2 regions of the Enterococcus sp. AZ103 genome follow, and region 2 is predicted to be linked to the other one. Evidence: a T-box and tRNA genes for the amino acid it is inferred to sense, from the RefSeq annotation. Region 2 holds a T-box; the other holds one or more tRNA genes.
What was found. A T-box is a leader RNA that pairs with one kind of tRNA and senses whether it is charged. The one in region 2 lies ahead of ID741_RS01990 (valine--tRNA ligase), so its partner is inferred to be a tRNA-Val.
Positions count from the first base shown of each region.

Region 1: it encodes a tRNA-Val, which carries the amino acid that the T-box ahead of ID741_RS01990 (valine--tRNA ligase) is inferred to sense. The anticodon was not compared.

Region 1 is NZ_JBIOSI010000001.1:777,859-781,266, reverse strand. It holds rRNA gene ID741_RS03940 (23S ribosomal RNA) at 1-1,613, shown strand, start outside; rRNA gene rrf (5S ribosomal RNA) at 1,696-1,811, shown strand; tRNA gene ID741_RS03930 (tRNA-Val) at 1,828-1,900, shown strand; tRNA gene ID741_RS03925 (tRNA-Lys) at 1,904-1,976, shown strand; tRNA gene ID741_RS03920 (tRNA-Leu) at 1,986-2,067, shown strand; tRNA gene ID741_RS03915 (tRNA-Thr) at 2,079-2,151, shown strand; tRNA gene ID741_RS03910 (tRNA-Gly) at 2,179-2,250, shown strand; tRNA gene ID741_RS03905 (tRNA-Leu) at 2,274-2,359, shown strand; tRNA gene ID741_RS03900 (tRNA-Arg) at 2,377-2,450, shown strand; tRNA gene ID741_RS03895 (tRNA-Pro) at 2,470-2,543, shown strand; gene ID741_RS03890 (CtsR family transcriptional regulator) at 2,679-3,146, shown strand; gene ID741_RS03885 (ATP-dependent Clp protease ATP-binding subunit) at 3,152-3,408, shown strand, end outside.
Region 2 is NZ_JBIOSI010000001.1:400,481-403,888, reverse strand. It holds gene thiI (tRNA uracil 4-sulfurtransferase ThiI) at 1-503, shown strand, start outside; gene ID741_RS01995 (redox-sensing transcriptional repressor Rex) at 623-1,270, shown strand; T-box leader at 1,308-1,512, shown strand; gene ID741_RS01990 (valine--tRNA ligase) at 1,567-3,408, shown strand, end outside.

The DNA of each region.
Region 1 (3,408 bases), 380 kb from region 2:
GTAGCGAAAGACAGGTGAGAATCCTGTCCACCGTATGACTAAGGTTTCCTGGGGAAGGCTCGTCCGCCCAGGGTTAGTCGGGACCTAAGCCGAGGCCGAAAGGCGTAGGCGATGGATAACAGGTTGATATTCCTGTACTCGTTGTTTTTGTTTGAGCAATGGAGGGACGCAGTAGGCTAAGAAATCAGACGATTGGAAATGTCTGTCTAAGCAATGAGTCTTAAGATGAGTCAAATGCTTATCTTTCTAAGGACAAGTTGTGATGGGGAGGGAAATACAAGTACCGAAGTTTCTGATGTCACACTGCCAAGAAAAGCTTCTAGTGAGAAAACAATGACCCGTACCGTAAACCGACACAGGTAGTCGAGGAGAGTATCCTAAGGTGAGCGAGCGAACTCTCGTTAAGGAACTCGGCAAAATGACCCCGTAACTTCGGGAGAAGGGGTGCTGATCTAACGATCAGCCGCAGTGAATAGGCCCAAGCGACTGTTTATCAAAAACACAGGTCTCTGCAAAATCGAAAGATGAAGTATAGGGGCTGACGCCTGCCCGGTGCTGGAAGGTTAAGAGGAGTGCTTAGCGTAAGCGAAGGTACGAATTGAAGCCCCAGTAAACGGCGGCCGTAACTATAACGGTCCTAAGGTAGCGAAATTCCTTGTCGGGTAAGTTCCGACCCGCACGAAAGGCGTAACGATTTGGGCACTGTCTCAACGAGAGACTCGGTGAAATTTTAGTACCTGTGAAGATGCAGGTTACCCGCGACAGGACGGAAAGACCCCATGGAGCTTTACTGCAGTTTGATATTGAGTGTCTGTACCACATGTACAGGATAGGTAGGAGCCGTAGAAGTCGGGACGCTAGTTTCGACGGAGGCAATGGTGGGATACTACCCTTGTGTTATGGCCACTCTAACCCGCATCACTAATCGTGATGGGAGACAGTGTCAGATGGGCAGTTTGACTGGGGCGGTCGCCTCCTAAAGAGTAACGGAGGCGCCCAAAGGTTCCCTCAGAATGGTTGGAAATCATTCGCAGAGTGTAAAGGCACAAGGGAGCTTGACTGCGAGACCTACAAGTCGAGCAGGGACGAAAGTCGGGCTTAGTGATCCGGTGGTTCCGCATGGAAGGGCCATCGCTCAACGGATAAAAGCTACCCTGGGGATAACAGGCTTATCTCCCCCAAGAGTCCACATCGACGGGGAGGTTTGGCACCTCGATGTCGGCTCGTCGCATCCTGGGGCTGTAGTCGGTCCCAAGGGTTGGGCTGTTCGCCCATTAAAGCGGCACGCGAGCTGGGTTCAGAACGTCGTGAGACAGTTCGGTCCCTATCCGTCGCGGGCGTTGGAAATTTGAGAGGATCTGTCCTTAGTACGAGAGGACCGGGATGGACTTACCGCTGGTGTACCAGTTGTCTTGCCAAAGGCATCGCTGGGTAGCTATGTAGGGAAGGGATAAACGCTGAAAGCATCTAAGTGTGAAGCCCACCTCAAGATGAGATTTCCCATTTCTTAAAGAAAGTAAGATCCCTGAGAGAAGATCAGGTAGATAGGTCAGAAGTGGAAGTGCAGTGATGTACGGAGCGGACTGATACTAATCGATCGAGGACTTAACCAAAACAAAATGGACTTGGTAGTTTTAAAGTAAGGAATGTTTTTTGATCCAGTTTTGAGTGAGCGAAGTTTACTCAATTAAATAGTGTGGTGGCGATAGCAAGAAGGATACACCTGTTCCCATGTCGAACACAGAAGTTAAGCTTTTTAGCGCCGATCGTAGTGAGGGGTTGCCCCTTGTGAGAGTAGGACGTCGCCACGCGAATTTTTTGATTTATGGAGGTTTAGCTCAGCTGGGAGAGCATCTGCCTTACAAGCAGAGGGTCAGCGGTTCGAACCCGTTAACCTCCATATGAGCCGTTAGCTCAGTTGGTAGAGCATCTGACTTTTAATCAGAGGGTCACAGGTTCGAGCCCTGTACGGCTCATAAAGATATGCGGGTGTGGCGGAATTGGCAGACGCACTAGATTTAGGATCTAGCGCCTTCGGGCGTGGGGGTTCAAGTCCCTTCACCCGCATTAAATAAAACGCCGGCTTAGCTCAGTTGGTAGAGCATCTGATTTGTAATCAGAGGGTCGAGGGTTCAAGTCCTTTAGCCGGCACTTTTTTAAGAAAAGCAACGAAAGTTTGCGGAAATAGCTCAGTGGTAGAGCACCACCTTGCCAAGGTGGGGGTCGCGGGTTCGAACCCCGTTTTCCGCTTTCTCTGAAAAGACCAGGGACATGCCGGGGTGGCGGAACTGGCAGACGCACAGGACTTAAAATCCTGCGGTGAGTGATCACCGTACCGGTTCGATTCCGGTCCTCGGCATTAGTACGAATAATGATGCGCCCATAGCTCAACTGGATAGAGTGTTTGACTACGGATCAAAAGGTTAGGGGTTCGACTCCTCTTGGGCGCGTAGTCTTTTTTTATTTTTACGGGAAGTAGCTCAGCTTGGTAGAGCACTTGGTTTGGGACCAAGGGGTCGCAGGTTCGAATCCTGTCTTCCCGATTCTTAGAAGGTGAAAACCTTCTATTTTTTTTACTCATTTTTAAACAGATAAGCTATTACTCTTTCTTTCACATGCTAAATTCGTTATAATTAAGGTCAGAAATAGTCAACAGAAATAGATAATGGGAGAGGATAATAGTGAGTCGAAATACCTCAGATTCAATCGAAGCATATTTGAAGGGTATCTTAGAAGACCATGAAATAATTGAAATCAGGCGAGCGGAAATGGCTCAATTGTTTAATTGCGTACCTTCCCAAATTAATTACGTGATCAATACTCGTTTTACCTTTCAAAGAGGATATATTGTTGAAAGTAAGCGGGGTGGCGGTGGTTATATTCGGATTAGCAAAGTGCAGATTTCCGATCAACACTATTTCTTAGAACAGTTAATGAATTCTTTTGGAACGGAAATTTCGGAAGCAAATGCTTTTGGAATTATTCAAAAATTATTTGAAGAGAAAATTGTGACGGAAAATGAAGGAAATTTAATGCTGAGTGCATTGTCGAAAAACACATTGGGAATTAGTCAAATTGAAAATAGATTACGGGCACGTGTATTACATGGATTTTTAGAACGTTTGAGTTATGAAAAAAAGGAGTGAAATAGATGGATCAATTATATACTGAAAGAGCGAAAGCAGTCTTGACGATTGCCCAACAAGAAGCGAAGTATTTTAAACATCGTTCAGTTGGTTCAGAGCATTTATTATTGGCTTTAGTTATTGAACAACAGGGAATTGCCGGAAAAACCTTGCGTCAAATGAATTCTACAGAAGCAGATATTCGTGAAGAAATTGAAAATATGACTGGTTATGGTTCAGTGACCAATTATGCAGAAGGTAGTTATTTACCTTATTCACCGCG
Region 2 (3,408 bases):
AATTTATTGAAGTTCCTTTTACAGAAATTCAAGAAGAAATTAAAAAACATACGCCTCAAGGTTATTGGATGACCATTACCCGTCGTATGATGTTGCGAATAACGGATGCCATTCGTGAAATGCGAAAAGGTTTAGTAATTATCAACGGTGAATCGCTAGGTCAAGTAGCTTCTCAGACATTACACAGCATGTTGGCAATTAATGAAGTGACGACGACACCGATTATTCGTCCAGTGGTAACAATGGATAAAACAGAAATTATCGAATTAGCCGAAAAAATCGATACTTTTGAGTTAGCAATCCAACCTTTTGAAGATTGCTGTACGATTTTTGCACCGCCACAACCAAAAACCCGACCAAAACTTGATAAAGTCCAAGCATTAGAGACCCGCTTAGATATTGAAGGAATGATAGCTCGTGCGTTAACTGGTTTAAAAATAGAAGCCATCACACCAGAGAAGAGTCAGCAAGAAATGGTTGACGCCTTTGCTGATTTATTATAAAAAGTTTTTGCCATCAAATTTTCGTAATTTGGTGGTTTTTTTATTTGAAATCTTATTTGTAACGATTCTTGATACATGTTATGATAATATGTGAAAACAATAACAAGGAGTGGATTGAAATGGAAAAAATGAAGGAAAAACCTGCAATTTCAAAAGCCACTACGAAAAGACTCTCTTTATATTTACGTTGCTTAAAGGAATTAAATGCAAAAAATATTACCCGAATAAAATCCTCTGAATTGGCAAATTTGACGCAAGTGGGCTCTGCAACAATTCGACGAGATTTTTCCCATTTTGGTGAGTTAGGTCGCAGTGGTTATGGTTATAATGTAAAAGATTTGATCACCGTTTTTAGTGGTATTTTAGATACGAAAGAAGAAAAAAAGATTGCATTGATTGGTGTGGGTAATCTTGGTCAAGCATTGCTAAAAAATAATTTCCGCAGAAATGATAATTTGAATATTGTTTGTGCATTTGATAACGACCCTAATAAAATCGGTCAAATTATTGATGGTTTTTTGGTCCATGATTTATCAGAGTTACCGGAAGTTTTTGTCAAAGAAAATATTCAAGTGGCAATTTCAACCGTGCCAAGTCGGTATGCGCAAGAAGCGATTGATATTGTTGTTAAAAACGGTGTAACAGCAATTTTAAATTTTGCTCCTGATCCTTTAAATGTGCCAGAAAATGTTAATATTCGCTATATTGATTTGACTTCGGAACTACAATCGTTAATTTATTTCGATGAAATGGTCAATCCCAGCTAGCTTGGTCTTTACAAGTTGTATACTTCATTGTAGAATTGGTCATACGATGATCAAGAGGAGTACGACTGTACGCTTTTCAGAGAGAAAATGCCTGGCTGAAACATTTTCAAAAACAGTTGGAAGGTAGCTTGTGAGTAAATTGGCTGAAATTAGTAGGCTGATTCGCGTCATGACCGTTAACTCATGTCAAAGAGGCAGCAAGTCTGCAAATTAGGTGGTACCGCGTAAATTACGTCCTAAAACATTTCGATGTTTTAGGGCTTTTTTGTTTGATCAGAAAAAAAGGAGCGATAAATATGACAGAAGAAAATAATTTAGCGACAAAGTTTGATCCACAAGCAGTGGAAGCGGGTCGTTATCAAAAATGGCTAGACCAAGATTTATTTAAACCATCAGAAAACCCCGATGCAAAACCTTATTCAATTGTGATTCCACCGCCAAACGTAACCGGGAAATTACATTTAGGACACGCTTGGGATACAACCTTACAAGATATGATTATTCGTCAAAAAAGAATGCAAGGCTTTGATACTTTATGGCTTCCTGGGATGGACCATGCCGGGATTGCAACCCAAGCCAAAGTAGAAGAAAAACTTAAAGAACAAGGTGTCTCTCGTTATGACTTAGGTCGGGAAAAATTTGTGGAACAAGTCTGGGATTGGAAAGAAGAATATGCCGGCCATATTCGGGAACAATGGGCCAAGCTTGGTTTATCATTGGATTATAAACGGGAACGTTTTACTCTTGATGATGGCTTATCTGACGCCGTTAAAAAAGTTTTCGTTTCACTGTACGAAAAAGATTTAATCTATCGCGGAGAATATATTATTAACTGGGACCCACAAGCGCGGACAGCTTTATCTGATATTGAAGTTATTCATAAAGATTTAGAAGGTGCGTTTTATCATGTATCGTATCCGTTAACTGACGGCAGCGGTGTATTAGAAATTGCGACAACTCGACCAGAAACAATGTTAGGGGATACTGCGATTGCAGTTCATCCTGACGATGATAGATACAAAGATTTAATTGGTAAAACAGCAATTCTACCGTTAGTAGATAAAGAAATTCCAATTATTGCCGATAGCTATGTGGATATGGATTTTGGTACTGGGGCAGTAAAAATCACTCCTGCTCATGATCCGAATGACTTTGAGATTGGTAACCGTCATGATTTACCACGAGTAAATGTAATGAATGACGATGGTAGTATGAATGATTTAGCTGGCAAATATGCTGGCATGGATCGTTTTGCTGCCCGAAAAATGATTGTTGCTGACTTGAAGGAAATGGGTCGACTAATCAAAGTTGAAAAAATGACTCATAGTGTTGGTCATTCTGAACGTAGTGGTGCGGTAGTTGAACCAAGATTATCGACACAATGGTTTGTAAAAATGGAGCCTTTAGCAAAGGAAGCCATCGACAATCAAAAAACAGAAGATGCAGTTAAATTTTTCCCTGAACGTTTCAATCAAACCTTCCTATCTTGGATGGACAATGTCCATGACTGGGTAATTTCTCGTCAGCTTTGGTGGGGACATCGGATTCCAGCTTGGTATCATAAAGAAACTGGTGAAATGTATGTTGGGATGGAAGCACCCAAAGATGCTGAAAACTGGGAACAGGATCCAGATGTATTAGATACTTGGTTTTCTTCGGCTTTATGGCCATTTTCAACAATGGGTTGGCCTGATACTGAAGCTGCTGATTTCAAACGCTATTTCCCAACCAATACATTGGTGACTGGTTACGATATTATTTTCTTCTGGGTAAGTCGCATGATTTTCCAAAGTTTGGCATTTACTGAAGAACGCCCCTTTGAAAATGTTTTGATCCATGGTTTGATTCGTGATGAACAAGGCCGCAAAATGAGTAAGTCACTAGGTAACGGAATTGATCCGATGGACGTGATTGAAAAATATGGTGCTGACGCTTTACGTTGGTTCTTATCTAATGGTTCAGCGCCTGGACAAGATGTGCGTTTTAGTTATGAAAAAATGGATGCGGCTTGGAATTTCATTAATAAAATTTGGAATGCTTCTCGTTTTGTCCTGATGAATGTAGAAGGCATGACTGTTGAAGAAATTGATTTAACTGGTGAAAAAACAGTAGCTGACCGTTGGATTTTAACTCGTTTG